DNA from 3 places in the Rhodoferax sp. PAMC 29310 genome. Region 2 is predicted to be linked to each of the others. Evidence: predicted binding sites of a transcription regulator. Region 2 holds the regulator's gene; each other region holds the start of a gene.
What was found. The regulator FNR, encoded in region 2, switches genes on or off when oxygen is low (the NO sensors DNR and NnrR bind a similar motif). The targets are predictions, from matches to a motif close to TTGATNNNNATCAA.
Positions count from the first base shown of each region.

Region 1: the regulator FNR is predicted to act here: its motif matches at 7,416-7,429, upstream of J8G15_RS14770 (hemerythrin domain-containing protein).
Region 3: the regulator FNR is predicted to act here: its motif matches at 7,821-7,834, upstream of J8G15_RS15620 (bacteriohemerythrin).

Region 1 is NZ_CP072852.1:3,163,702-3,173,858, forward strand. It holds gene J8G15_RS14740 (efflux RND transporter permease subunit) at 1-2,203, shown strand, start outside; gene J8G15_RS14745 (DJ-1/PfpI family protein) at 2,258-2,875, shown strand; gene J8G15_RS14750 (hypothetical protein) at 2,930-3,628, opposite strand; partial or broken gene J8G15_RS22160 (GFA family protein) at 3,676-3,972, opposite strand; gene J8G15_RS14760 (hypothetical protein) at 4,134-5,429, opposite strand; gene J8G15_RS14765 (YbfB/YjiJ family MFS transporter) at 5,475-6,683, opposite strand; gene J8G15_RS14770 (hemerythrin domain-containing protein) at 6,782-7,363, opposite strand; gene minC (septum site-determining protein MinC) at 7,913-8,701, shown strand; gene minD (septum site-determining protein MinD) at 8,729-9,544, shown strand; gene minE (cell division topological specificity factor MinE) at 9,549-9,809, shown strand; gene J8G15_RS14790 (VOC family protein) at 9,911-10,129, opposite strand; gene J8G15_RS14795 (hypothetical protein) at 10,139-10,157, opposite strand, start outside.
Region 2 is NZ_CP072852.1:1,384,950-1,395,106, reverse strand. It holds gene ylqF (ribosome biogenesis GTPase YlqF) at 1-398, shown strand, start outside; gene J8G15_RS06345 (2Fe-2S iron-sulfur cluster binding domain-containing protein) at 393-689, opposite strand; gene J8G15_RS06340 (cation diffusion facilitator family transporter) at 769-1,422, opposite strand; gene J8G15_RS06335 (fasciclin domain-containing protein) at 1,799-2,254, shown strand; gene fnr (fumarate/nitrate reduction transcriptional regulator Fnr) at 2,351-3,070, opposite strand; partial or broken gene hemN (oxygen-independent coproporphyrinogen III oxidase) at 3,222-4,619, shown strand; gene J8G15_RS06320 (sulfite exporter TauE/SafE family protein) at 4,629-5,306, shown strand; gene J8G15_RS06315 (sensor domain-containing diguanylate cyclase) at 5,356-6,465, shown strand; gene J8G15_RS06310 (efflux RND transporter periplasmic adaptor subunit) at 6,462-7,643, opposite strand; gene J8G15_RS06305 (ABC transporter permease) at 7,668-10,031, opposite strand; gene J8G15_RS06300 (ABC transporter ATP-binding protein) at 10,042-10,157, opposite strand, start outside.
Region 3 is NZ_CP072852.1:3,343,407-3,353,563, forward strand. It holds gene J8G15_RS15590 (AAA family ATPase) at 1-59, shown strand, start outside; gene J8G15_RS15595 (DNA adenine methylase) at 198-920, shown strand; gene J8G15_RS15600 (NAD(P)-dependent alcohol dehydrogenase) at 1,357-2,457, opposite strand; gene J8G15_RS15605 (tRNA-uridine aminocarboxypropyltransferase) at 2,559-3,293, opposite strand; gene J8G15_RS15610 (DEAD/DEAH box helicase) at 3,460-6,174, opposite strand; gene J8G15_RS15615 (dienelactone hydrolase family protein) at 6,390-7,073, shown strand; gene J8G15_RS15620 (bacteriohemerythrin) at 7,137-7,652, opposite strand; gene J8G15_RS15625 (TetR/AcrR family transcriptional regulator) at 8,104-8,742, shown strand; gene J8G15_RS15630 (MDR family oxidoreductase) at 8,825-9,808, shown strand.

The sequences.
Region 1 (10,157 bases), 1.8 Mb from region 2:
GGGTGCAGGCGTCAAAATCGCGTTGGCCGAGTTACAACAGGCCCACCCCGATCTGGTGCTCACCGAGGCCTTCAACTTTGTGGTGCCGGTGGAAGAAGAATTTGCCGGCTCCATGACGCTGTTGTACGAAGGCGCCATTCTGGCCGTCATTGTGGTGTGGTTGTTTCTGCGTGATTTCAGGGCCACATTTGTGTCCGCCGTGGCCTTGCCGCTGTCGGTGATTCCGGCCTTTATCGGCATGCACTACCTCGGCTTTTCCATCAACGTGGTCACGCTTTTGGCGCTCTCACTGGTGATTGGCGTGCTGGTGGACGATGCGATTGTGGAGGTCGAAAACATCGAGCGCCACCTGAACATGGGCAAGTCGCCCATCAAGGCCGCAACGGAAGCCGCTGATGAGATTGGTATGGCCGTGATCGCCACCACCTTCACGCTGATAGCCGTGTTTCTGCCCACCGCTTTCATGAGCGGTATTCCCGGCAAGTTCTTCAAGCAATTTGGCTGGACAGCGGCACTGGCTGTGTTCGCCTCGCTGGTCGTGGCGCGTATGTTGACGCCCATGATGGCCGCCTACATCATGCGGCGCAGTCCGCGCGAACACAAAGAACCCTGGTGGATGCACCGCTACATGGTGTGGAGCCGCTGGTGCCTCACACACCGCTGGATCACGGCCGCCGCTGCCGGCGCCTTTTTCGTTGGTTCGTTGATGCTGATTCCGCTGTTGCCCAAAGGCTTTATCCCGCCCGACGACAACTCACAAACCCAGGTCATGGTGGAGCTGTCACCCGGCTCCACCCTGGCGCAAACGCGCGAGGCCGCCGAGGCCGCCCGCCAACTGGTCATGCGCGTGGACCATGTGAAAAGTGTTTACACCACCATTGGTGGCGGCTCGGCGGGCTCTGACCCGTTTGCCCCGCCCGGCGCCTCGGAAGTGCGCAAAGCCACGCTCACCGTGCTGCTCACCGACCGCGGCCAGCGCCCCCGCAAGCAGGGCATTGAGAACAACATCCGCGCCGTCATGGCTGAGCTGCCCGGCGTGCGCAGCAAAGTCGGCCTGGGGGGCTCGGGCGAGAAATACCAGTTGGTGTTGACTGGCGAAGACCCCGTGGCTCTGGCCACAGCCGCCGCCGCCGTGGAGAAAGACCTGCGCACCATTACTGGCCTGGGCAGCATTGCCTCCAGCGCGAGTTTGATCCGCTCAGAGATTGCCGTGCGCCCTGACTTTGCCCGCGCCGCCGACCTGGGCGTGACCAGCGCCGCCATTGGCGACACCTTGCGCATTGCCACCGTGGGCGACTATGACTCGGCACTGTCCAAACTGAACCTGTCACAGCGCCAGGTCCCCATCGTGGTCAAACTGGCCGACACCGCCCGCCAGGACCTCAGCGTGCTGGGCCGCTTGAGCGTGCCCGGCACCCACGGCCCGGTCATGCTGAGCCAAGTCGCCACGCTGGAGATGACCGGCGGCCCCGCCGTGATCGACCGCCTGAATCGCGCCCGCAACGTCACCTTTGAAGTGGAGCTGTCTGGCGCGCAATTGGGCGACGTGACCGACGCCGTACAAAAACTGCCCAGCATCACCCAACTGCCGCCCGGCGTGAAACAACTTGCTCTCGGCGACGCCGAGGTCATGGGTGAACTGTTCGCCAGCTTTGGCCTGGCCATGCTGACGGGCGTGCTGTGTATTTACATTGTGCTGGTGCTCTTGTTCAAGGACTTCTTACACCCGGTCACCATACTGGCGGCGCTGCCACTGTCTTTGGGCGGTGCGTTTGTGGGCTTGTTGCTGGCAGACAAGAGCTTCTCCATGCCCTCGCTCATTGGCCTGATCATGCTCATGGGCATTGCCACTAAGAACTCGATTTTGCTGGTGGAATACGCCATCGTCGCCCGCCGCGACCACGGCATGACACGCACCGAAGCGCTGCTGGACGCCTGCCACAAACGGGCACGCCCCATCATCATGACCACCCTGGCCATGGGCGCCGGCATGCTGCCCATCGCGGTGGGTTGGGGTGCGGCAGACTCCAGCTTTCGCAGCCCCATGGCCGTAGCCGTGATCGGTGGCCTGATGACCTCCACCGTGCTCAGCTTGTTGGTGATTCCGTCGGTGTTCACCTTTGTGGACGACATCGAGCACCTCATCCGCCGCGGGGCTGGCTGGGTGCGCGGTTTGGGAGGAAGCAAGCCCAAGGAGGCGTAGAAAAAAATCGCCTGTTGAAACAAGGGATTCCCGCCACTCCAAATCTGCAAAGCCATGCACATCGCCATCCTCACCTTCGACGGCTTCAACGAGCTGGACTCGCTCATCGCGCTGGGCATCCTCAACCGTGTCAAGCAACCCGGTTGGCGCGTCTCCATCGCCAGCAACACCGAGCGCATACGCTCCATGAACGGCTTGGTGATTGAAGCGCAGGCCACGCTGGCCGAGGCCAGTGCGGCGAACGCCGTGCTCATCGGCAGCGGCATGCGTACCCGAGAGATTGCGGCCGATGCGGCCCTGATGGCGCAACTGCAGCTGGACCCCTCCCGCCAACTGCTGGGCGCGCAATGCTCCGGCACACTCATTCTGGGCAAGCTCGGCTTGCTCGATAACGTACCTGCCTGCACCGACCTCACCACCAAACCGTGGGCTGAAGAAGCCGGTATCGCCGTGCTCGATCAGGCCTTCTTTGCCAACGGCAACGTGGCCACGGCCGGCGGCTGCCTGGCCTCAAGCTACCTCGCCACTTGGCTCATCGCCCGTCTGGCCGGCCTCGCCGCCGCCGAAAACGCCATCCACTACGTCGCGCCGGTCGGAGAAAAAGAGGACTACGTCACCCGCGCCATGGGCCACATCACGCCCTATTTGGAGGGGGTTCCCGTCAAGCCGTGAGTGATGACAGCGTGCAACTAGTCAGTCGCTCCCGCGTGAAAACACACGCCGCGTTCAGCGGCTGAACTCCATCACCCAGTTGGTTTCCCAACTCAAGCCCCCATCTCCTGAAAACGCCTGCTGCCAAGTCGGGTTACCGCCGGGATTGGCATCCCAGGCAAAACGCACCTTGATGGGCTTCTCCGCCAGCCAATCGTCGGCAAAAAATGTGCCCACAGAACCGGTGAATCTGCCGATAACAGGCACGTCAAGACTGTGCGGCGCACGCCCGTCCAGCCACCAGATGGCCCACATCTTGGTAACCGGATCAAACGAACGAAACGGCGCCGCCTGCACCTCTTCGTCGGGAAAATGAAGAATGTTGTCCTCCACATTGCCAAAGCCGCCCAGGATCTTTCGGGTGGAGGATTTGCCAGAAAACTCCGTCCACGCCGAGCACCCGGTAAGGCGGGAATTCAACCGCCGATGACGAACTTTCCAGTCACCAAGGATGAAGTCAAAGTCTGAAGGCGGGGTGACGTGGAAGGTGGAATGCATTGATTGCGTTTTTTTGTTGAGGCGAACCTTTTGCCGAAGCGGCAGCTGAAAGAGTCCAAGCAGGAGAAGGGTCAGGCCTTGCCGCTCCCCGCGATCATGACAGGTGTTCCGTACCTGGTGGGGTGCTCGGGGGCGCCTTCCAATGTTGCACGCGCCCCACCAAAGCAGTCGACTCCAGACGGCAGCGCCATGCCAGATTGTGCTGATCTTGTCCAAATGTTGGCGGTGACCTCGACTGCATTCGGGTTGTCGCAACAGCCACGAGAAATCGCTCGCAGTTCAGGCCAACGTTCAAACGTCAACCCAAGCGTTGATCCGCAGTCCGCGCAAAATTCCACGAACACCTTCTTGCCACTTTCGTCAGACAAGTGCTCATACTTGCGCGGCCTCGCGGACAGGAACTCAACCGCCTCAATCGGAAACAAGGACTCCGTATAAAACGAGGAGCCAGTCATTCGCTGGCAAAAAGTGCAATGGCATACAAGCGTACGCAGCGGAGCCTGTGTTGCCCGAAATCTGACCTTTCCGCAAAGACAACCTCCTTCAAGTACATATGACATGGCGCCTCTCCCAGAATGGTTTCACGCGAGTCAAAATCTGACGAGAATCGAACTCGGAATTGCGAATCCCCAAAGCTCCTGCGGTCCTCCACAGAATTCCGCTTGGGTCGCGGAACAGTAAACCGATTCTGGCATCCGTGCAAGCCGCGACCTGGGTCCGTCTATCGCCCAAATAATTTCTTCAGCCCCTCACCCACCTTGTCCCCCACCGACGCACCGGCGCCTGTGCCCACACCGGGCATCAACACAGTGCCGATGGCCGCGCCGATCAACGCGGAGCGGGACAAATTGACTTGTGGCGCGTCCAGCGTGCCACCCACTTCCAGGGGCACGCCCACAGCACCTCCCAACTGGCTGGCTGCCAGGTTGACGCTGATTTGTCCGCTCAAGGCCCGGCTAGCAGCCACTTTGACTTGCCCGGTGGCGCTCAACACGCCTGAACTGGCCACCAAGTTGTTGATTTGAAGGACCCGGCCTTCGGTGCTGACCTGCCCGGCCAGAACGTCCAGTGAGGTGTTTCCGCCGCGGCTGGTGCCCACAGTTTTGACCGCCTTGGCCAAGTCAATGCCATGCAACACGGCGCCCTTCACGGTGAACTGGCTTTGGGATTTCAATACATCAGACAGCGTATCAATTTGACTCGTTCGGGCTGAGAGCGTCGTGCTTGCGTCCAACCGGCCGCTTAGCACCGGTATGGCTGCCGTGCTAAGCGCAGCCACTTCAACGCCCTTGGTTTCCAACTGGCCCTTGAGCACATAGGCGCCACCTGGCTGGGAAGGTACCCGGAACTCCACCGGGCCTTGGACCGTGCCTCCTCCCACGCTCAGCGCCACACTCCAAACTCGGTCTTGCCGGGAAAGCTGTGCGGTTGAGCCCTGCAAAAATCCTTTCAACACCTGCACGTTCACCTTGTCAGGCTCGCCTTGAGCATTGATATCAGCCTGGAAGTCCACCGTCATGGCCAAACCCTTGGCGTTGACCCAGCTCACGTTTTTCAACAACAGTTCTCGGGGAAACCATGCTTGAGACTTCTTGGGACTTGTTTTGGCCTTTGACCCCGGTCCAGATTGCGCAGGTTGATTTGTTTTTGATAGCGACAAGAGCAAAGCGTCGATGCCATGTTGTGGCAGTGAGGCATCACGCACCAGCACCGATCCGACGGACCACTCGCCCATCAAAAGGCGGCCCAACTCAGGACGAACGCCCACATAGGCCAGGGACAGTGCCGGCTTTGTGGCCACCTCGATATCAGTCACCACCACAGCAGGCTTGGGAAACACAGAGACCTCAATCCCGCCCAGCTTGACACCCACGCCCAGCGACTGAGTGGCTTCGCGCTCCACACGGGCCTTGAAGTCAGCCGAGCCCAACCAAGTTTGCAGGCCCCACACAGAACCGACCACCAGCACACCTGCCGCCAACCCTGTCACTGAGATCCACTTCAACGCTTTGTTCATGCCTGCATTCTGCATGGCCTGCGCCAGCCCGCAAAAGACGGCACGCTAAGTCAGCGCCCGCTGGCGCGAGGCCAGTGCAGCGCCCACCCACAACGCGGCGGCAGAATAAATCAGGCCGCGGGCCAAGCCACCCTGTCCGTCAGCAATGTAACCCACCAGCGTGGGTCCTACGATCTGGCCAAACGCAAACACAATGGTGAACGCACTGATGCCCGCACCCCAGGCTGCCTGCGGCAGATTGTGCCGAACCAGCGCGGTGGTCGACGCGACCACCGCCAAGAACACCGCGCCGAACAAAATGCCCGAGGCCAGCACCACGGGCCAAGCGGAAGTCAACGCAGGCAGTAAAGTTGCCAGGCCCAACAATCCATTGAGCAAGGCCAACACCCGGCCCCCTTTGTACCGGTCCAGCAACCCTGCCCAAATGCGCGCCGAGGCGACCACGGCGGTGCCCAGCAGCGTGTAAAAAACGGTGATGTCCGGGCCGCTGGCGCCTTGCTCGCGCAACAGGGCGATCACAAACGTCATGTAGCCGATGTAGCCCACGCCAAACATGGCGTAACCCGACAGCGCAAATGAAAACGGCCGCCAGTTGAATGATGCAGGGGGTGCACTGCCCACGGCGGCTGGCGGTGCCAACTGCCGCAAAACGCGCGCGGGCCAACGTAAGATGGCTGTGGCCACCAGGCAAGTTCCGGCCAACAGCCACCACGCCCAGGCCCAGCCATGGGGCCACGCCACTGCCGCTTCCAGCACGGCAGGCACCAACAGGGCCGACAACACAATGCCAAACCCCGTGCCGCCGTAGTACAAGCCAATCAGCCAGCCACCACGAGCCGGTTGCAAGGCGCCCAAGCGCGCCGCCAACAAACCGCCCGCAATAAAAACCAACGCGCTGGCCACGCCGGCCAGCAACCGTTGCACGAGCAATGGGGTGCTGTCAGTGAAAAACCCACTCAAGCCCATGAACACGCTGGCCAACACCGAACCCAGCATCAGTACACGCGACGCACCATAACGTTGCAATAGACGGGGCGTGACCAGCGCACCCAGCAAATAACCCAGCGCATTGACGGTGTTCATGCCCCCCGCCAGGGTGTAGGACCAATTCAAATCGTCCCGCATGGGCGGCAACAACAAACCATAGGAAAACCGGGTGATGCCCAAAGACAGAGCCGCTCCCATGGACAAAGCCAACGCCAGCCAAAAGAGCTGGGACAAGGGGGTGTGAGAAGTGGGGGTCAAAGTCGTCATGCGACTTGCATTCTGGCGCAAAGCCCTTGCAATGCCCTGTCGCCTTGGCTGAGATTGCTGGCCCGGCGGGAACCAGCTTGCCCGCCAGCAAGCGTGCCTCAGGTACTGCCAGACACGGCGCCCGGTGAGTGCATGAGAATCCTCGCAAACAAGCGGTCAAAAGCCGGGTTGCGCTTGTACTGTCCCGTGAGGGGATCGCAATTGGTGGCAAAGGCTGCGTCCAGCTCACGCCAGTCTTCATCGCTGAGAACCCGCAGCGCTGCGGGAAAAATAACGTTTTCCTCCATCTGCATGTGGGCCAGATAAAACCTGATGTAGTGGCGGGCCGTCTCTACAAAGGCTTCACGGCGCGACTCCCCCATCAATTCCCACGCCAACAACAAGTGTTGCAACTCACGTACCGCCGATTCGCTCGTGGCGTGGTCTTTTTCAAGCAGAACAATGGTCTCCATCGTCTCGGGGGCCAAACGTGCCACACGGGGAAACAACAGGTTCGACTCTTTGGGATGGTGCAACTGCTCCGGGAACTCGTCCACGTAGAAAAGCATGGCGCGCATTCCGTCAAAGAAAACCTCGGGCTGATCGCCGGGCCCCGAGAGCAATGCCTTTTCAAAGGCATTCATCAGGGTCGCCAAAGCGGCGTGCTCTTCCCGAATGATTCGAATACTGGGGTGGACCATCACATCTCTCCAAAGCAAGCGCCAAGCATGACAGCGCCGAACTGGATTGACCTTGACACGGATCAATGCACAGTTCATCAGCTGTTCGAGCGCCTTGCCTGCTATTTTTGACCGCAAAACACACCACCGAAAAAGCTGTGCATAAATCTGGCACAAGCCAGCAGTTATCCACAGAGGTGACGCCAAATGAAAAATTGTCCAGAATCCGGGTACACATCAGAAGCAAGGTCACCCACATGGCTTGAGATAACTTAAGTCTATGTTTTAAATCAAAAAAAACACCTTATCCACAGCAGAGCGCTTCCCTTACCTACTACTACTATCTTATAAATAGAAGATATAGAAAGACAAGGGAAAACGCTGGTGTCAAAAAACAGGCAGTTTTACATTGATGCTTTATGCTTGTGCATACCTGCAAATAAGCCAGACTAAAAAACGCTTCGACCAGCACAATCAAGTAAGATTTGCGCTACCGGATGGCCTGGCCCGAGCATTTCACCGGGTTGGGCGGCTTCTCTGGCCCTCTTATCAAGTTTTTTGTCCCCCTCCATGTCTGTTACACCCGCCGCTTCGTCGCCTGGCTCCTCTCCTGTCTCTTTTGAAATCAAAAGTGCCCAATTGCCATTGGTGGCCTTGTTGGTGAACACAGATGATTGGGCGCAACTCAGCGCGGACTTGCTGGCGCGATATGGCCATCTTGGCGAGAACCCTGATTTTTTTGACCACGACCCGCTGGTACTCGACTTCTCGCAACTCAATCCGAAACTACCCGTCTCAGATTTGGTTCCTTTGTTGAGAGCGCTGCGCGCATGCCGATTGGTTGCAGTGGCCATGCGGGGCGCCAATCGGGACTGGATGGAAGCGGCCCGGTCCGTGGGCTTGGTGGAAGTGCCGGTCGATGTCCCGCGTCCCCGTCCCAAATCCGCCCCGCCGGTCTTGACAGAAGTGGTCACCACCGAAGTGGTGCGAGAAATTGTGCGCGAGATTCCGGCCGTTGCCACCATGGTCATCGACAAGCCTTTGCGATCAGGGCAAAAAATTTATGCGCGTGGTGCAGACCTGGTGGTACTGGCCATGGTCAACCAGGGCGCTGAGGTGGTGGCAGATGGCAATATCCATGTTTATGCGCCCTTGCGTGGCAAAGCCATGGCGGGTGCCAGTGGCAATACCAATGCCCGCATCTTTTCCTTGTGTCTGGAACCTGAACTGATTTCAATCGCCGGTATTTACCGTACCAGTGAAAACCCACTGTCGCCCGATGTGCACGGCAAGCCGGCTCAAGTGCGGCTGAGCAATGACGGCCAAGATAAGCTCTTGTTTGAAGCGCTCAACCCCTAATTCATCTTTTTGAAAGACAACTTTCCCATGGCAAAAATTATTGTGGTGACTTCCGGCAAAGGAGGCGTTGGCAAGACGACCACCAGTGCCAGTTTTGCGACCGGTTTGGCGTTGCGCGGTCATAAAACTGCCGTGATCGACTTCGACGTGGGTTTGCGTAATCTGGACTTGATCATGGGTTGCGAGCGCCGTGTGGTGTATGACCTGATCAACGTCATTCACGGTGAAGCGAATTTGAACCAGGCACTGATCAAGGACAAGCAGTGCGACAACCTGTTTGTGCTGGCTGCGTCGCAAACCCGTGACAAAGAAGCTTTGACGCAAGACGGTGTAGAGAAGGTATTGACCGATCTGGCGGCGATGGACTTTGAGTTCATCGTGTGCGACTCTCCAGCAGGTATTGAGACTGGCGCCATGATGGCCATGCACTTTGCCGACGAAGCACTGGTGGTGACCAACCCCGAGGTGTCTTCCGTGCGAGACTCAGATCGCATTTTGGGCATGCTGGCCAGCAAGACCCGCCGAGCCACACAGAGCATGGACCCGATCAAAGAGCACTTGCTCATCACCCGCTACAACCCGGCGCGGGTCAACCAGGGGCAAATGCTGTCACTGGAGGACATTCAGGATATTTTGCGTATCAAGCTGATTGGCGTCATTCCTGAAAGCGAGACGGTGTTGCAAGCCTCCAATCAAGGACTGCCTGCCGTGCATCTGCATGGCAGCGATGTGTCTGAGGCTTACAAGGACGTGATCGACCGTTTTCTGGGCACCGAGAAACCCATGCGCTTCACAGAAGCGCCCAAGCAAGGGCTGCTGAAACGGCTCTTCGGGGGGAAATAAGCCCATGTCATTTCTTTCCTTTTTTATCGGCGAGAAAAAGAAGACGGCCAGCGTTGCCAAAGAACGGCTGCAAATCATTCTGGCGCACGAGCGCAGCGGTCGTGGCGCGGCGCAGCCCGACTACTTGCCTGATTTGCAGCGGGAGCTGATCGCCGTGATCAGCAAGTACATCAAGATCAACGCCGAAGACATCAAGGTGAATTTGGAGCGCCAAGATAATCTGGAGGTTCTGGAGGTCAAAATTGAGCTACCAGACAGCCGATAAGCCTGATTGAGCGTGTTTTATGCAAAAGGGAGGGGTACACCCCTCCCTTTTCTTTGAGCGTGCGCAATGTGCACTGACATCCGATTGGCGTAGCCACTGGCTTATTTCACAGCGGTGGCATCGAACAAGGGGTTTTCAATCAAACCCAGACGGTTGCCAAGGGGGTCGGTGACAGCGGCCACTTTGATGCTGCCTCCGACCTCTCTCACCGCTTCGAGTTCAATGGCGCCCATTTCAAGCAATCGGGACAATTTATGCTCGATCTGTGCCACGCCCCACAAGGCTTGCGCACCCGTGGTGCCAGGTGTGGCGTTGGGCAACAAGCGCAGCTAAAAGTCGCCCACGGAA
Region 2 (10,157 bases):
CCATTGGGCGTAATGCCTTCAATGAAGAAGAGGTGGCGCTCGAGCTTTTGAATTACTTGATTGCCCACTACCCGGCCAATGTCGAGGGCCGTTTCAAGCTCGAGGGCGTGGCCCAAATGACCGATGAGGTTTTGCTGGAGGCTATTGGCCGAAAGCGGGGCGCGTTGCAGGGCGGCAAGAAGATAAATCTTCAGAAAGCGGCAGAAATTGCCATCTACGATTTCCGCGCCGCTCTAATGGGACGCATCACGCTGGAAACGCCAGAGGAGTTTGCAGAGTGGTTGGCCGCAGGGCAGAAGATGGATGCTGAGCGTCAGGTGAAGAAAGATGCCATTGAGCTGGACCGAAAAATTCGGTTCAAGAAAGTCCCCAGGCCCGACTCGCGGTCGGCGTCATAGGTCTTCTCGACCCAACGTGAGGTCTGAGCAAGGGTAGGCCACACAAGGCAGGACGTAGCCCTCAGCCTTCTCTTCGGCACTCAGGCCAGGCCATTCCATCTCGTAACGAACCGACCCTTTCGAGAGCTTTCCGATACAGGTTCGGCAGTTGCCGCCCCGGCAAGAGCTGGGCCAATCGATGCCGCCTTGCTCCATGGAGACTAGCAGGGGTTGCTCGGTCCATGCGTCAAATTGTTGCTGGTCGGGTTCGGTGATCGCTGTATAAAAAAGTGGTGCGTCTGGGGCATTCATGCCAGTATTATATTGTGATGAGAAATGGCACTATAGGCATATGGAGTAAGCGAAGGCAGCTATCAAATAAGTAGCTATTTCAGCCCGCGTCACCGTGCTCATGATTGGCTGGGCCAGCCGCCAGTTCGGTGCGGGCCTGGCGCAGCACCTGCCAGCCGCCATGCAAGGCCAGACCGGATATGATCGCAGCCACCACCGCGTCAGGCCATGCTTGCCCGGTGCCAAATACACCCACGGCGGCGGCCATTACCGCTAGGTTGCCAATGGCGTCGTTGCGTGAGCACAGCCAGACGCTGCGCATGTTGGCGTCACCCTCACGAAACGCGTACAGCATCCAGGCAACGGCCACATTGGCTACCAGTGCTACCAAACCGATCGCTCCCATGGTCGGCGCGTCTGGCACGGCGCCGTTCAGGGCGGCCCACGCCGCCCGCGTCAGAATGAACAGTCCAAAGGCGATCATGCTGAGCGCCTTCACCATTGCGGCGCGGGCGCGCCAAACCAAGGCCGCCGACAAGACTGCAAGAGACACGGCGTAGTTGGCAGCGTCGCCGGCGAAGTCAATCGCATCAGCAAATAGCGACAGCGAACCCGAGGTGTAACCCGCCAAGATCTCCACCAAAAACATGAAGGCGTTGATGATCAAGGCAATCCACAGGATTCGCCGGTACCGATCCATGTTTTCGAAGGACGATGCGGTGGGTGTTTCGTGTTCGCAGCAGTGAGCAGACATGGTTCTCCTTAAATTGACTCTATTGGGAACCCTTTAGTCACTCCAGTGTCAAGTGACATTGTTGCTGCGATGGACGACCCAATTTCCAAGGCTTGACAAGGAAGAGGTTGCCGTAACCAACCGTATAGTTTTTGTCAAACCTTGTTGCGAGTGGTGCGTCGTCGCTGAACAATGTTCAAGCCGGTAGATGGGCAATACGCTCTTGAAGCGAGGCATTTCTGAGGTTAGTTCAGCCAATGGTTCTTTTCAACTCATAAAGATACCAATTAGTAATAATTTAAACCATAAAGAAATTATGGATACTTATTGGTTGTATTATTCGGCCACGTCACATCTTTGACGCGTCATACCTGACATTCATTTTTAGGAGAGCTCCATGAAAAAAACCATTCTTGCAACCGCGTTGGCTTTTGGCGTCGCTTTTTCTGTTCAAGCGAAGGACATTGTTGACACCGCTGTTTCTGCTGGGACTTTCAAAACCCTGGCCACGGCGTTGACCGCTGCCGGTTTGATTGACACGTTGAAAGGCCCAGGCCCGTTCACCGTGTTTGCCCCGACTGATGCGGCCTTCGCCAAAATTCCGAAAGCTGATCTTGATGCGCTGTTGAAAGACAAAGCCAAGCTGACTTCGGTATTGACCTACCACGTGGTGCCCGGCAAAGTGATGGCTGCCGATGTCAAAGCCGGCAAAGTCAAAACTGTTCAGGGTTCTGAGATCACTGTCAAAACTATGGGAGGTGTCATGGTGGATGGCGCCAAGGTCACTGCGACAGACATCGTGGCTGACAATGGCGTGATCCACGTGATTGACAGCGTGATCATGCCCAAGTAACTGCGGGCTCAAAGTTGGGCTCCCTGCGAACTACAGACCGCGGGGCGCCCACAAAAAAAGCCGGATGATCCGGCTTTCTTTAATGGGTCTGTGTGATCAATTGCAGGCTTTGGGGTTGACGATGTCTTTCAACATCTCGGCATCCACAATACGAATGTGGCGCTGTTTGACTTCCACAATGCCGTCTTCCACAAACTTCGAAAACGTGCGGCTCACGGTTTCCAGTTTCAAGCCCAGGTAACTTCCAATTTCCTCGCGCGTCATGCGCAGGACCAATTCGGTTTTTGAAAACCCACGGGCGTTTAATCGTTGAACCAGATTCAGCAAAAACGCGGCCAGTCTCTCTTCTGCGCGCATGCTGCCCAGCAGCAACATCACGCCGTGCTCACGCACAATTTCGCGGCTCATGATTTTGTGCACATGGCGCTGTAATGAAATCACTTCCCGCGAGATTTCTTCAACGCGATTAAAAGGCATGACGCATACCTCGGCATCTTCCAAGGCAACAGCGTCACAAGTGTGTTGGTCATTCACGATGCCATCCAGCCCAATGATTTCTCCAGCCATCTGAAACCCGGTCACTTGGTCCTTGCCATCTTCAGAGACGACGCTGGTTTTGAAAAAACCAGTGCGAATGGCGTACAGACTGGTGAACCTCTCACCGGTTCGAAACAGCGTTGTACCTCGCTTGACTTTGCGTCGCGCCGCCACCACTTCGTCGACACGGTCCAATTCGTCCGGCGTCAATCCAAGTGGCATACACAGCTCCTTCAGATTGCAACTGGAGCATGCGACTTTTAAGGTGATGGGGTTCATGCAGACCATTCTGGCACCAATTGACGTCTGACCCCGCACTTCCTGATGTAGGTCAAATCAATTGGCAGGTCCTATTTCATTCGAGGTTGATCTGAGTCAAGGTTTTGATGTGGGGTTGAAGGCATATTTCCAGCCTTGCCAAGGATTGCCTATGAATGCCGATGCGGCCCCCCCTGATTTAAATGACGTGCTCAATCGGTTGAATGCTTCTGGTCCCCGCTACACCTCCTTTCCTACCGCTGATCGATTTGTCGAGGCCTTTGCCGAGCTTGAGTACAAGCAGGCGCTGGCCCAACGCCGCTCTGGGCCGACGGTGGCCGCACGGCCGATGTCCCTTTATGTGCATATTCCGTTTTGTGAAACGCTGTGCTACTTCTGCTCCTGCAACAAAGTCGTTACAAGTGAGCATGGACATGCGGACACGTATTTGAACTACTTGAGTCGCGAGGTAGAGCTTCACACGGCCGAGTTGGGCGCGGGGCAGTCGGTGAGTCAACTGTATGTGGGAGGCGGCACACCTACCTTTTTGACCGATGCCCAGCTGGGCGATTTGATGAGCATGTTGCGGCGAAATTTCAAAATGCTTCCGGCCGGTGAGTACGTCATCGAAATCGATCCGCGCACCCTGGATTCCGATCGACTGGACGCACTGATGCTGCTGGGTTTTAAACGCTTGAGTATTGGCGTTCAGGATATTGACCCGGCAGTTCAAATGGCGATACACCGGATTCAACCTGTTGAGCAAGTGGTCTAACTGTTTCAGGATGCCCGCCAGCGCGGTTTTGATTCGATCAACGTGGACCTGATTTATGGCCTGCCCCAACAAAGTTCGGAATCGTTCGAGCGTACGCTGTCACAAGTCATCGAGTGGCGGCCCGACCGCATCGCACTCTATGCCTACGCCCACCGGCCGGCGCACTTCAAACCGCAGCGCCATATCAGCACCGCTGCGCTTCCTAGCGACGCGGCCAATCTGGTCATGCATTCCAACTCAATTGCGGCGTTGCGAGCTGCTGGTTATGTGTTCATTGGCCTGGCTCATTTCGCCTTGCCCACCGATGTGTTGGCCATTGCCAAACGACAGGGTCGTCTGCATCGCAATTTTCAGGGCTTCAGCACCCAGCCTGACTGCGATTTGATCGAGTTGGGTGTATCTGTCATTGGGCGAGTTGGTCCCAGTTACAGCCAAAACGCGAAAACCATGGAGTCATATTCTGACCGCCTGGATCAGGATCTTTTTCCGGTTGTTAGTGGTGTCGCCCTGAGCCGTGATGACCTGATTCGGCGCGCCATCATCATGTCACTAATGTGTCAGGGGGATGTCTCGTTTGAGTCTGTTGAATTGGCCTATCTCATCGATTTCCGCCATTACTTTGCCTCCGAATTGTAGTCACTGGCGCCTTTCACGGATCAGGGGCTGGCCACAGTAGATGATGCTGGCATCCATGTGTCTGAGCCCGGCCTGCATTTTGTCCGGGCCATGGCCACGGTCTTTGACCGGTATCTACAGACTGACCGCACACGCGCCCAGTTTTCAAAAGTCATCTAGCATTGCGTGATGCAGACTTCTCTCGCGGTAACCGCACTATTAATGGGACTGGCCGGTGGGCCGCACTGCATTGCCATGTGTGGCGCGGCCTGCGCTGGCATTGGTCAAGCAGCCGGCCCTTATAAAAACTCTGCTTTGCTTGGATTTCAATTGGGGCGATTGGTGGGCTATTCCGCACTGGGCGCGCTGGCGGCTGCTTCCATGCAAGGGCTAGGCTGGCTGACGGTTCAGTCGACCGCACTTCGACCCGTATGGACACTGTTTCACGTCGCCACCTTGGTACTAGGTTTGTTGCTGATGTGGAAAGCCCGGCAACCCATCTGGCTGGAGGCAACTGGGCGCAAAATTTGGGCGGGGGCTCGCTCCCTGGCTCAAGGGCGTGGGCGAGGTGCGCCGCTGGTCATTGGTGCTTTGTGGACGTTTCTGCCCTGTGGCCTGTTGTACTCGGCATTGTTGGTTGCTTCGCTTAGTGGTCAAGCCGTGGATGGCGCCATGGTGATGGCCTTGTTTGCGCTTGGGTCCGGTGTGTCCTTGTTGGCGGGGCCTTGGCTTTGGTTGCGATTGGGCGGGGGAAGCACGGGTGATTGGGGGGTCAGAGTTGCTGGATTTGCCTTGGCCGCAAGCGCAGCCTGGGCGCTTTGGATGGCGTATGCGCATGATGCCGCGCCGTGGTGTGTCACCCCGTAAAGTAGGCAAACCGGTATGATGATAAAGAAATAATGCGGAGGATCCACCTATGACGTCACCTGTGTCTCCTGACGAAGCGACAAGGATGAAAGCTTTGGACGTTTACCAGATCATGGACACACCGGCAGAGCAAGCCTATGACGACGTCGTCAAACTGGCCGCTGCGATTTGTGACGTTCCCATTGCGATGGTGTCCTTGCTGGATACAGAGCGTCAGTGGGTCAAGGCCCGGGTGGGGTTGAAAGTGTCACAAATACCGATTCAAGATGCTTTTTGCTCGCATGCAATTGCCAGCGAAATGGAAGTCATGGAGGTAAGGGATATGGCAAACGACCCTCGCTTTGCCAATCACGCCTTTGTAATCGGGGAGCCCGGCATTCGGTTCTATGCCGGTGCACCTTTGGTGACCCCCTCTGGCGTCAAGCTGGGCACAGTGTGTGTCATTGACCGGGTTCCCAGAGCACTGGATTCGCGTTCCAAAGCCGCATTGCTTGCTCTGTCCCGGCAAGTGGTTTCCTTGCTGGAGTTGCGGCACACCGAGGCCAAATTGCGATCTATGGCCGTTACGCAGCAGTTGCGGCAACTCCAGTTGGAGGGATACCAAAAACAATTAGAGTCCGTGAATGAATTGCTTCGCCAGCAGGCAATGCTGGACCCTTTGACTGGTTTGAATAATCGACGTGCTTTTGACGATGCGCTGTGCGAAGAGCTTGCGCGCACCGAACGCACAGGTGCGCCCATGGCGCTGATTTTTGTTGATGTTGATCGCTTCAAGGAATTCAACGATCAATTTGGCCACATTGCGGGCGATCAGGCCCTGCAGCAAGTGGCCTCCGTGCTGTTGGCGCAGGCGCGACCCTACGATCAAGTCGCCCGCTATGGGGGTGAAGAGTTGGTATTGATCTTGCCGGACACGGGGCGGGGCGCGGGAATGGCCGTTGCTGAGCGAATTCGCCTGGCCATTGAAGACTTTGCGTGGCCTCGATTCCCTATTACCGTTAGTGTGGGGGTGGCTGTCGCCACCGACTCCTGGACAGGGGTCGGTCTGCTGGACCGCGCCGATCGTGCTCTCTACCAAGCCAAGCGCACCGGGCGCAATTGCGTCGTCTTTCTGGACGACGAAGAAGATGTTGGGCCTGCTGCCGGTGCTCTGGTTTAGCGTGTCTTGACCCGCTCGCCGTCTTGAAGCTGGCTGTCAGGGTAAACAATCACTTGGGTACCCACGGGGAGCCCAAATTTGATCCAGGCGCTACTGCCGTTGCGCGCTTCGACGTCAACTTCCTGCAATCTCGCACGTCCACCGTCCAGCACCAGCAAGCCATAGCGAGTGCCTAGGGGGAACAAGGCGCTCACGGGAACCAGCACGGCGTCTTCTTCTACTTGGACCAGAATTCGCACGTCCAGCTTGAAACCATCGCCTAAATTCGACCATGTCGCAGCCGGTGACAGGATGTCGATCAGTGCATTGACGCGTTGCTCCTCCACGCCCAGAGCCGATACCTTGGTGAAGGCGCTTGGCTCCACCCGTCGAACCGTGCCGTGAAGGGTGTCTGGCCCCCCCCAATTGCTCAACTGGACGGGCGTGCCAGGACGAATTTGGGCCGCATCTTCTGTCAACACGTCGACCACCACTTCAAGGCGGGTGGCATCACCCACTTCCAATAAAGGTGTGCCCGCCATGACCATGCCTGAGCTGGGCTGCAGGACGTTCAATATTTTGCCGGTCACAGGCGAGCGAACGATAAACGGTGAGCCGGCCCGGCCGTTACTTGATACCGGCTCCAGCGTGGCCTGCGAGCGGGCCAGCGTGAAGCGAGCGGCCACAATGTCCTGGCGGGCGCTGGCTAACTCCTGCTCGCGTAGGCGCAGGTTGAGGCGATCCGCTTCTAGCCTGGCGGGCGCCACGAAACCTTGTTTCTCAAGCGATTGGCTGCGCTGAAGATCGGCCTGCGCCTGTGCCAGTGCGGCGCCAGCCCGCTCCACCATGGTCTGTGATCGGACGAGGGCGGCCTGCAAGGCCGAGTTGGCAGCCAGTTGTTCAGCGCGGCTGCGTGCGTCTAGCAAGGGCGGTATGCTGGGCCACAGGCGAGCCACCTGAGCATCCTGCACGACGTCGTCGCCCTGTTTCAGGGTGATCCGATCGAGGTGGCCACTGAGTGGGGCAGATATTTGGTAGCGTTCCCTCAGACGGGTCTTCCCGTCCTCCTGAACCGCGCGTTCAAACCGACCTTGGGTGACCAACGCGGCTTCCACTTCCCTCGGGGCGGGCATCAACGCCCAAACCAGCAGTGCCAGCATCGCCAGACCGGCCACGACCCAGATCAGTTTTTGTTTCATGTTCTTTTCCGAAGGCTTCATTTTTTATTCCCGGGTTTTAAGGACCGCCACCAAATCCAGCGTATCCACCTTGCGACGCACCACCAAGGCGCTGACCAGTCCGGCAATGACCACCGCAATGACCGCGTAGGCATACGTGGCGGGCAATATCACCATGGGAAAGTCAAACTCCTCGTTTTTGATCAATTGCACGATGCCAGAGGCCAGCAGATAGCCGAGCACCATGCCCAAGGGCGTTGCCAGCACGATCTCAATGGCAAGCTCCCCCAGCAAAAAAGTGGACACCTCGGCCCGGGTGAACCCCAGCACCCGAAGGCTTGCCAGTTCCCACGCGCGCTCAGCCAGAGCAATGCGGGCACTGTTGTAAACCACGCCAATGGCAATCACCGTGGCAAACGCGGTAAGCACCACACTGAACACCAGAATGTTGCGAGCGGTGACCTCTTCAATGTTCTGTTTCATGACTGATTTGCTGACGGCACCCACCACCCGAGGCAAGTCCTTCAGCGTATTCAACAGTTGAACCTCGTGCCCTCGCTGCACCGCCAGCGTGGCCTGGTTGACGACATCGCCCTCACGAAGCAGCCGGTTCAGGGTGCGGCGTTCAATGTAGGCGTTCATGCCCAGAATTTCAGTGAGCACACCGCTCACCCGCAGGGACATCACCTCACGGCGCCCCTCTTGCAATTCCACCCGCACCCAGTCGCCAGGGCCGACTTGAAGGCGATTGGCCAGGCGGTCGGTGATCAACAACCCCGAGGTTGGGGGTGTCAGCACTCTAAAACCACGCCCCACCACACGCATGAGTTCGGGCTGAGCGGGTTTGCCCTGAATGGCGCCGCGCCATTGGTGGTGCGCGTTCACCAGCTTCACAGCCACGGTACGCGTCCCTTCGACGGCCGTGACGTGGGGCAGCCTGCCCAAGTCATGCAACACCCGGGCCGGGCTGACCTCAATCAATGAAAGCGACACGTCACCCCGCCAGACTTGGTGGAATTGGTTGTCAAACAGCTCACCAATGGCGTCTCGCCAAAAGGCACCGGTGATCACAATGGCCATGGCCGCCGCGATGCCAAAAATGGTCAGGCCCGTGCGCAGCGGGCGCCGTTCCATCGTGCGAACCACCATTCGGGCGGCCGGGCTCATCCAGTGTTGCAGGCCCCAGCGCTCCAGCAGCATGGGCTTGAAATTGCCAGGGGCAGGGGGGCGCATGGCCTCTGCCGGAGCCAGTCGAACCGTGTCCCGAATGGCAAACAGGGTGGCCAACACCGCCGCCAGTACCGCCACGCCCACTGCAGCCAACAACAGCACCGGTTTGACCCGGTAAGCCAGCGTAGGAAACCGGAACGCCTCGGCGTACAAGCCCATAAAACCGTGCCCCAGCCAGGCCCCCAGCGCAATGCCAATGCCCACGCCCAGCGCCACGATGAGCAACACCAGGGTCAGGTAATGCTGGCCAATGGCGCGGTTGTGATAGCCCAGTGCCTTCAAGGCCGCAATTTGCTCACGCTGCGTCGCGATCTGGCGACTCAGCACGACGTTGAGCAGGAAACCCGCCACCGCCAGAAATATGCTGGGCAACACCGTGCCCATGGCCTTTTGTTGCTTGATCTCGGAGCTGAGCATGACGTCCGACATTTGTTGGTCACGCCCATGCGCGCTCACGCCGCCATAGGGCGCCAGCAGCCGATCCAATCCGTCAATGATCGGGCCTTCGGTGGCGCCGGGCGCCAGCCGAACGGCGACCTGGTTAAAGGCACCCTCCATGTTGTAGGCGGCTGCCAGAGCTTGGCGGTCGAGCCAGAAAACGCCAAACCCCCGTTGGTCCGGTGAGCCTGCCAAGCCGGCAAAGATGTACTCGGGGGACAAAGCCAGACCAACGATCAGCAGTTCTTCTCGTTTTCCGTTGATGAGGGCGTGAATCCGGTCCCCGGGGTGCAATTGGCGGGCGATGGCAAAGCCTTCTGAGACCAGCACCTCGATAGCGCCACTTTGGTGTGGTGCTGGCAGTTTTCCGCGTCGCAGCGCCACCTTGTTCAGTCGCTGGGGCGTCTGGGCGTCCAGGCCAATCAAACGCCCAATGATGGGGTCGGCCACATTCGGAAGGCTGATGGGAACGTCTTGTTTGAGGGATGTTTTCACATGCGCGGCGCCGGGCAGCGCGGCCAATTGGCGCTCCAGCGCCAACGGCGCACGTTTCAGGGTGGCAAACACATCGGCAAAACGCGCATCGGCGTAATAACGATCGCGTGACCATGACAGAGAGTCGTAGGCGCTGAAGCTGGCAATAAACCCGGCCACGCCGCTGGCCACCACCAGCGCGATGGTGAGCGCCTGGCTCCACATCAGGCGCAGGTCGCGCAGCAGTTTGCGGTTGAGCGCTTTCACCCCATGCCCTTCACCACGCCAACTCGGACGGTTTGACCTTGTGGGCGTTCGGCTCAACCCGCTGAATGTGCCCGCCGCCCAGGTAAAGCACCCGGTCTGCCATGCCGCCAATGGCCGCGTTGTGGG
Region 3 (10,157 bases), 2.0 Mb from region 2:
ATGCCAAACTAACCGCGCTGCAAATCAAACTGAAGAAGGTGCCTGATGTTCTCAAATAGGCTTTACAGCCCACTGCGCTACCCCGGCGGAAAAGCGCCTTTTGCGCCGTTCATTGCCAAGGTAATGGAGGTCAATGGCGTATCGGGGGGCATTACCTGGAGCCCTACGCGGGCGGAGCGGGGGTTGCCCTCGATCTGCTGTTTCATGGACATGCAAGCCATATTCATATCAACGATGCAGACCCCGCAGTGTTTGCATTTTGGGTTTCTGTGACGCAGCACTCTGCGGAATTGCTTGAGTTGCTGGCATCGACGCCTATCACTATCGAAGAATGGTTCAAGTGGCGTTCGGTACTGCGCGAAGACTGCCAAGCCAGCTTGGTCGAAAAGGGGTTTGCTACCTTGTTCATGAACAGAACCAACCGTTCTGGTATTTTGAAAGCGGGCGTCATTGGTGGGAAGAACCAGGAAGGAGCCTACAAACTGGATGCCCGCTTCAAAAAGGATGTCATTACCGCACGCATTAAGGAAATCGCTAAACGTGCAAATAAGATTACCGTGTACTGTGAAGATTCTTTGGCTCTTCTGAAACGTGGCAAAGAGTTTCTGCCGAAAAAGTCGCTGATCTATCTTGACCCGCCTTACTATGTCAAAGGCAAGGGTCTGTACCGAAACTATTACGAGCACGACGATCATGTTGCGATCGCGAAAACTATCAATGCTAAAGGCTTCAAGCGGCATTGGGTCGTGTCTTATGACAATGCAGACGAAATCCGCGCCATGTACCAACTCGTCAACTCGAAAACATACGGGCTCAATTACACGGCCCAACGGCGTTACGTAGGCAATGAAGTCATGTTTTTTAGCCAAGACCTAATTATTTCTGATGACGATATCCCACAGACAAAAAAAGTCGCTTGATGGCTATTGATTTGGCGGAGAAAGGAATCACCGTTGGCAAGTTGGCAAGTTGGCAAGTGAGGATTTAAGGTCATGGGAATTCCATACGGCTACCTCTTAAGTCAATGTAACCTCCGCTGCTCTGAAGCAGCCATTACCGAATGACTGCAGATGGCCTCTGGTCGCTATAAGACGGTGCCAATTTGGAGGTTGGCCTACCACCCGTAGCCGATCACCAAGCTGTTTTTGGCTTCAATTGCGAAGAATGCTAGCAACGAAAAAAGACACGGAGGTCCGCCACTATGCGTGGTCAACTACATGCTATTTCCTCAGGTCCATCCGCTCACGCCGCAACAACTTGATCGACAGAGGTCTGCAGTGAATTTGCCCTTAACCTTGATAGGTTGTGAGTATCTGAGCGTGCCCATTTGCCCACGATATAGCAGAGAAACCCGCCTTACCAAGGCTTGATCGCCACCTTCAGCACGCCATCGCGTTGGTGCGAAAATAGGTCGTAGGCTTCCACGATGTCGTCGAGTTTGTAGTGGTGCGTCACCATGACACCCAAGTCCAGCCGGCCCGACGCCACAATATTCATGAGCCTGCGCATTCGCTCTTTACCGCCGGGGCACAAGGCGGTGTTGATGCGGTGGTCGCCTAGCCCCGCGGCAAAGGCGCCTAGGGGAATGGTGAGATCGGAGGAGTAAACGCCCAGGCTCGACAAAGTGCCACCGGGTTTGAGCACGCGCAATGCCGACTCGAATGTGCCCTGCGTTCCCAGCGCCTCGATGGCCGAGTCCGCACCACGCCCGCCGGTGAGCTTCATCACCTCAGCCACCACGTCACAGTTGTTGAAATTGAGCGTGACATCAGCCCCCAGTTTTTTGGCAATGCCCAAGCGGTGGTCGTTGCCGTCCACACCAATGATGGTGGACGCCCCCAGTAAACGGGCACCTGCCGTGGCGCACAGGCCAATGGGGCCTTGCGCAAAAATCACCACTGTGTCCCCGATCCGAATGTTGGCGTTCTCTGCGCCTTTGAAACCGGTGGACATGATGTCGGGGCACATCAGCACTTGCTCATCGGTCAGACCGTAGGGAATGGGGGCGAGGTTGGCTTGCGCGTCGGGCACCAACACGTACTGCGCCTGGGTGCCGTCAATCAGGTTGCCAAAGCGCCAGCCGGCCGTGGCTTTGTAGCCGTGGCAGCCGCACAGGCCTTGGCCCACCAGGTAGCTGCCGTCTTGCGACGCAAGACCATCTTGCGCGGCATAGGAATTGAAGTTGGGGCAAATGGCTCCGGCAATCACGCGCTGGCCCTCGGTGTAGCCTTGCACGGCGCTGCCCAATTTTTCGATCACGCCCACCGGCTCGTGGCCCACGGTCAGGCCTTTGGCCACCGGGTACTCGCCTTTGAGGATGTGCACGTCGGTGCCACAAATGGTGGTGGTGGTGATGCGCACCAAGGCGTCGTTGGGCCCCACATTGGGAATCGGCTTGTCGGCCAACTCAATGCGACCCGGGGAAACAAATACGGCGGCTTTCATCATGGCGGTCATGTCAACTCCTTTTAGACAATGGGTTGTTGTGGTTCAACCTCTGTCATTAAGCGCGCTGAACCGCCTGCCGTCTGTTTTGAATGGCCCTCGTTTGACGCGTATCAAGTGATGAGGCTGCGCAACTGCTGATGGGCAACACCCTCTAGGTCGGCTGGGAGTTGGTTCTTGGCTTGCAGGTAATGGTGAGTGAACACATCGAGATACGTCTCCAATGTTTGCGCCGCCCGTGTCTCGCCAGCCAAGTCTAGGCACAGGCCTGCGACTTCGGATGTGCAAAAGTGGTCATCGCGTCGGGACCGGCGCAGCTTGTAACGCGATAGCTGCTCGGGGTGCAGACTGAGCACAGGAAAACGATCCAAATAAGGGCTTTTGCGAAACATCTTGCGTGCCTCGGGCCAGGTGGCGTCCAGCAACACAAACAAGGGGCGCTTGACCACTGAGCCAGTCGGAGCCACCGAGGTTTGTACCTCGGTGACGACCCGCTCAGGGGTCACAAACTCACCCGGAAACACCACATAGGGCTGCCACTGCGGGTCGGCCAGCAGGGTCAGCAACGCGGGGTCGACCAACGTGCGCGCCCAGCCAAAGGCAAACGTGTCGGGGACCACATCGGCAATCAGCCAGCCGGTGTTGCTGGGTTTGAGCGGCTCAATGTCGGCCATCAGCAGGCACACCCCGGCGCGTGTCGGCACGACAGGGTGCAAGGCGCAGATGCAGTGGCTCGGCACCAGCCGGCAACCCGCGCAACGCTCGCCACGCGGCCCGCCACGGGCCAGAAAAGGTTTGGAGCTGCGCGCAAGGCGGGCAGCGCGCAGGCGAGAGACGGCGTGGGGCATGGCGAGGAGTCTAGCTTGGCGTGAATACACAGTTTTCAAAACACGAACTGCTGCGTATTCGATAACTACCTGCGCATATAAAACATGGGTCAGAGCCCTAAAAGGCACGCAATCGGCGGTGCGGCTTCCCATTGGGTACCAGCGCGAAGTTGCGCCCCCCGCAACGTCAACCCACCCCGCTCGCCGGTGTCAGCGGCGCCAGCAGGGCGCCCAGGTCTTCTTCGTTGAACTTGAGAGCGCCCTCTGCGTCATGCCCCAGCACCCCTTGCGCCAGCGCCAGTTTGCGGGCCTGCAGCTCCAGCATGCGCTCCTCGATGCTGCCCTCCACCACCAGTTTGTAGACAAACACGGGCTGGTCTTGCCCAATGCGGTGGGCGCGGGCAGTGGCTTGCTCTTCCACGGCCGGGTTCCACCACGGGTCCAGGTGGATCACGGTGTCCGCTGCGGTCAGGTTCAGGCCCACGCCACCGGCTTTCAGGCTCACCAAAAACACGGGCGCTGCACCAGCTTGAAACTGCTGCACCACCGCGCCGCGCTGCTTGGGTGGCGTCTTGCCGGTGAGGCTGAGAAAGGGCAACTGCAGCGCTTGCAATTGCTCGGCCACCAGCTCCAGAAACTCAGTGAACTGTGAGAACACCAGCACCCGGCGCCCCTCCTCCACCAGCGCGGGAAGTATCTCGCCCAGCAGCTCCAATTTGGCGCGCTCCATGTCGCCGCAAGACTCTATTCCCTTCACCAAGCGCGGGTCGCAACACACTTGGCGCAGCTTGAGTAGCGCATCCAGAATGCTGATCTGCGCCCCATCAAAGCTCTGGCGTTGCAGCACGCGGCGCACCTGTTTGTCGGCAGCGGTGCGCACGGCTTCGTACAGCTCGCGCTGCTGGCCTTGCAACTGCACGCGCTGAATTACCTCGGTGCGCGGGGGCAACTCACTCGCGACATCTTGCTTGCGCCGGCGCAAGATGAAAGGGCGCACGCGCTGGGCCAGCAGTTGGGCGCGCACCGTTTCGCCGTTCTCTTCAATCGGTTTGCGCCAACGGGTATTGAAGCTGCGCACATCGCCTAGAAAACCGGGCATCAAAAAATCAAATTGGGACCACAGTTCGCCCAGGTGGTTTTCCAGCGGGGTGCCGGTCATGCACAGCGGGTGGCGCGCCTGCAGGCGGCGCAGGGCGCGGGCGCTGCGGCTGCCTGCGTTCTTGACCATCTGCGCCTCGTCCAGAATCAGCAGGTGAAAGCGCTGTGTGGCCAAGGCGTTGACGTCGCGCCACAGCAGCGGGTAGGTGGTCAGCACCAAGTCATGGGTGGCCATCTGCGAAAACAGTTTGGCGCGGTCTGCGCCCTGCAGCGTGAGCACGCGCAAATCTGGCGCCATGCGCTGCGCCTCAAGCTGCCAGTTGAACACCAGCGAGGTGGGCACCACCACCAACGTGGGCCGGTCCATGCGGCCACTCTGTTTTTCCACCAGCACATGGGCCAGCGCCTGCGCGGTTTTTCCCAGGCCCATGTCATCGGCCAAGATGCCGCCCAGGTGTTGCGCCCGCAGGTACTGCAGCCACGCTAAACCTTCTAACTGGTAGCCGCGCAATTGCACCTGCAGGCCCACCGGGGCACTCACCGGCTGCGGGGTGCCGATGGTTTTCAGGCGTTGGGCCAAGCTGGCCAATCCCGCATCGCCTTCCAGTTGCCAGCCTCCTTGCGGGCCGACGCGGTGGGCTTCCACCAGGGCGCTGCGCAAGGCGTCCATTCGGCGTGCCTCCCAGGCCCCCAGATGCAGCGGCTCGCCGGGCTGGCGGCCACGCTGAGGGTCGGTCAGCAAATCGACCATCGCGCCAATGATGGCTTTCAGTGGCGCGGCCAGCGCGTCAATGCGCCTCCCGCCCGGTGCGCGCAGCGAGATCAGTGCCTGGTCGTCAATGGCCGCCATCTTGGCGGCATTGAGCCAGCGCGGGTCGCGCTTGAGCAGGTCGGCTAGCAGCGGTGCCAGGTCCAGCATTTCGCCGTCAATCTCAATGCCCAGGCTCAGCAACCAGGCGCCTTCGCGCTCGGGCAGATGCAGCTTTTGCACCGGGCGCTCGCGCTCTGCCAGCGGCCCATCCAGTTCCTTGCCCAGCACCTCACCCGTGTCGGGCTGCACGATCAACTTCCAGCGTGTCACCCCCACACTTTCATGGGCAAAGCCGGGCTGCACCACCACCTGCCAGCCCAGCGCCTGCAGGCGCGGCACTTGCTCGGCCCAAAAATCACCAAAGAACGCTTCTTGCGACAGCGTCCACACTGCGCCCAGCGTGGGCATGCCGGCCTCGCCTTCTTCCCGATGGCGCCACTGCAACTGCTGCGTCGACACCGGCAGCAAGCCCAGCTCCCAGACCAGGTCCATGGCATCGGCTTCGGCCGCCAGGTCGCGCTGCATGCGCCGTACCGGGCCGCCTGTGTCATACAGATCTTGCACGGCAGAGGGTCGGCTGTTGAGCACTGAGGTAGGGGCAGGTGTTTGCCATTGCGCGCCACCGCCCGTGCCGTCATCGGTGCGGTAAGTCCAGTCAATTTGGACCAATGTCACGCTACTCCCCCGCGCGGCCAGTTTGCCGTGGGGTTTGAGACCCAGCAGGCCCTCGCCCCGACCCAGGGTTTGCAGGGTGATGCGCGGGCGAAAGTGGCCCACCACGGTGCCCACCTCTGTGGTGGGCAAATCAAGTGGCGTGGACTCTGCGCCGGCTTGGTCGCGTAGCAAGGCCATCACATGGGCGGCATCCGCATCCAGCAGCGGGGGCAGGCTTTTCAGGGTAGCCGCATCGGCCTGGCTGAGCAGCGCAGCCACCCACGCGGCAATGGTCTGCGCGCGTCGGGGGTTGGCTGGGGGTTTTGCACTGCGGGTCATGCGCCGATGCTAAGGGGTGAATCCAATCAAGCCGGGGCGCGGGTGCCGGCCTCTGAAGGTTTCTTGCCCGGTGTGTCCAAAATTAGTCCCCTTTAGATCTCACCCGACTGCCCCGCTGCCACGTTGATCTATCCCCCTGCCGTTCAGCAGGGTGTCCCTATCGGCGGAGAATGAGGTGCAACATTCATTGACCAACAGGAGTAGTTATGGGAAATATGGTGACTTTTCAGCGCCCGGACGGCAAGGCTGTGCAGGGCTATCTGGCCGAACCGGCCCAACCCAATGGTGCACCCGCCATTGTGGTGATTCAGGAATGGTGGGGCTTGAACGACCAGATTCGCGGCGTGGCCGACCGCCTGGCACTGGCCGGCTTTCAGGCGCTGGTGCCTGACCTGTACCGCGGCAAAGCCACGGTGGAGCAAGAGGAAGCGCACCACCTCATGACCGGGCTCGACTTCGGTGACGCCGCCGGGCAAGACATACGCGGTGCGGTTCAATATTTGAAGACCCGTGCCCCCAAGGTCGGGGTCACTGGCTTTTGCATGGGCGGCGCGCTCACGCTGCTGGCGCTCACCCAATCGCCCGAGATCGATGCCGGCGTGGTCTGGTATGGCTGCCCACCGCTGGAGTACATCGACGCCACCAAAATCACCGCGCCGCTGCAAGGCCACTGGGCCACGCAAGACGAGTTCTTCAAGATCGACACCATTGATGCGCTGCAAGAGAAGTTGACCGCCGCTGGCGTGGGGTTTGATTTCCATCGCTACCTGGCCCACCACGCCTTTGCGAATGAGACTGCCGCCGGCCCAGGCCGCATTCCCGCCACCCAATACGACGCTGTCTGGGCGCAACAAGCCTGGGATCGCACCCTTCGCTTCTTTGGTAAACATTTGGGCTAGCGCGCCTCCGCCCCACCCCGAGCACTCCCGCATGGGCCCGGTTGAAGTTGGCCCCGTGAATTGCTAGCGGTGTGGCGCAGTGCCATGGACACCGGCGCTGCGCTTGCGGCCGAACAAGCGGACGAAAAAACCGCCGGACTCCTGGGTGGGCTGCAACACCGCTGGGGTTGGCGTCGGCTGGTTGGCATACCATTTTCCGAAACGCAGGTCGTGCGTCATGATGTGACCAATCAGCCACTTGTTCAGGAACCGGCGCAGCTCCTGGACGCGGTCCTCGTTCCACGCCTCGCCGTTGCCCAAAAAGTCCGCCACCTGGGCGCCAAACTCTTCATGCAACTTCAAATGTTGCTCAAAAGCGGGGTAGCCGCTTTTCTCCATCAAGGCTTGCTCGTTGGTGAAATGCGTCACCACATAGTCCAGCCACTCCTCCACGGTTTGGTCCACTGAGTCGAGATGCAGCGCACGGACCAGCGTGAACAAGTGCCGATGCTCCTGGTCCACCTGACCCACACCAATCTTGAACCCATCACGCCACTCGATGACGTAGGGTGCTTTCTTCAACTCTGCTGCTTCCGCCATGGGGCTTCCTTCTTTTTGAATGACATCACGACCCGGCCGGGCCACCAGTTACCCCCTGCGTGCTGGCACCCTGCAGGGGAGGTCCAAGTGGCCTGACCAATCCATGGCAAAACTTTACGCTGCAATGCAGCAAAAGATCAGCCCCGCCTGACCGTTTCTGCGACTTCATTGCGCCACATCAATCCGATTCAGCCCGCCTGAAACCGCCCGCAACGCGGAGACGCCGAAACCAACCCCGATTTGTGTGCCAAATTAGCCTCCAGCGCCAGTGAAGCAAGCGCAATATGCTATTCATTCAATAGCAACGTATCTCCCTGCGCCGGTCACCTCGTTGCTGCGCGCTGCCGTGGCAGGGCCAGCCCACCTTGGCCTGCCCGCGTCCCATGCCCCGCGCGACACCTCCAACCGCCTTTTATTGACTTTATAAGACGATCGGTCTAATATCGGCGGAATGGAAGTTCTGCTCTCAACACCCCCTCGTCGGGGTCGCCCTCCAAAATCGCGTGACGGCGTGGTGGAGACGCGCGAGTTGCTGCTGCGTGCGGGGTTGGAGGTGCTGACTGAAAAAGGATTTTCGGCAGCAGGCTTGGACGAAATTTTGCGTCGCGGTGGCGTGCCAAAAGGCTCGTTTTATCATCACTTTGAGAGCAAAGAAGCCTTTGGCGCCGAGCTGATTGAGCGTTACTCCGCTTATTTTGTGCGCAAAATCGAACGCCATCTGGGCGATACCAGCCTGTCACCCCTTCAGCGGCTGCGCCGCTTTGTTGCGGATGCCCATGCCGGCATGGCCCGCCACGACTTTCGGCGCGGCTGCCTCATTGGCAACCTCGGTCAAGAAATGGGCACCCTGCCGGAAAGCTTTCGGGCTCGGCTGCTCGATGTGTTTGCCGATTGGCAGACCCGTTTTGCCCGCTGCCTCAGGGCCGCGCAAGACGCGGGTGAACTCTCTCGCCAAGCCGATTGCGATGAGCTCGCCGCCTTCTTCTGGATTGGCTGGGAAGGCGCGGTTTTAAGAGCCAAGCTGGAGCGCAGCGGCGCGCCGCTAGACCTGTTTGGGCGCGTGTTTTTTGCCAGATTGCCCCCCGGCTAACTTTTTTTAGATTTTTAAAGACGATCAGTCTAAATCTTAAAATTTTTGCAACCATCAATTTTTCAACCCCAAGGAGACCCCCATGTTCAAAGGCATCTTGATCGAAAAAGACGAGTCCGGCTACCGCGCTTCCCTCAAAGACATTGACGAAACGCAGCTGCCCGAGGGCGACGTCACCGTGCGCGTCAGCCACTCCACCCTCAACTACAAAGACGGCTTGGCCATCACCGGCAAAGCGCCGGTGGTGCGCAAATTCCCCATGGTGCCGGGCATTGACCTGGCGGGCACCGTGGAGCACAGCGAGCATCCTGACTACAAGGTCGGCGACGCGGTGCTGCTCAACGGCTGGGGCGTGGGTGAAGGCCACTGGGGCGGTCTGGCGCAAAAAGCCCGGGTGAAAGGCAACTGGCTGGTGCCGCTGCCAACCGCCTTCTCGCCACAGCAGGCCATGTCCATCGGCACCGCCGGCTACACCGCCATGCTGTGTGTGCTGGCCCTGGAGCGCCAAGGCGTCAAGCCCGCCGATGGTGAAATTTTGGTCACCGGCGCAGCAGGTGGTGTGGGCAGCGTCGCCATTGCGGTGCTCAGCCAACTCGGCTACACCGTGGTGGCCGTGAGCGGCCGCCCCGAAGAGTCCGATTACCTTAAAGGACTGGGCGCGGTAGAAGTGTTGGAGCGCGCCCAGTTTTCAGCGCCAGGCAAACCCATGGGCAAAGAGCGCTGGGCGGGCGCGGTCGATGTGGTGGGCAGCCACACCCTGGCCAACGTCTGCGCCACCACCAAGTATCGCGGTGTGGTCACCGCCTGCGGGTTGGCCGGTGGCATGGATTTTCCGGCGTCGGTCATGCCGTTCATCCTGCGCGGCGTCACCTTGGTGGGCGTGGACAGTGTCATGTGCCCGCAAGCTGATCGACTGGAAGCCTGGCAACGCCTGGGCACGGATCTGGACCTGGCCAAACTCGGCGTCATCAGCCGTGATATCGGCCTCAGTGAAGTCGTGCCCGTGGCCACCCAGCTGCTCAACGGCGAAGTCAAAGGCCGTGTGGTGGTGGACGTGAGTCGCTGATTTGCAGTAACTACTCAGGTCTGCCATTTTTTTGTAGGTCGGGTGAGCCCAAGGCATCACCCGGCACCTGCGATAACGGGCCGGCGCGATCAATCGGGTGACGCAAGTCAAAGAATGCTTTGACTTAAGGTGATGGGTGCCAATGATGGCTGTTGTACCGAAGGTGCCAGTGGTGCTTTCGGCGCAGCGATTCTCGGGAGTTTTCCCCCACTCACTCCCGCCGGGCGAGAGAGGGTTGGGGTGAAAGTGGGGGTTACAGCGCAAGAATTGCTGCACATTAAATAGCCACCAATTTGCAAGCCAAATAGAGCTCTAGCCCACACGAAATATCCGCATATCGCTATCTAAA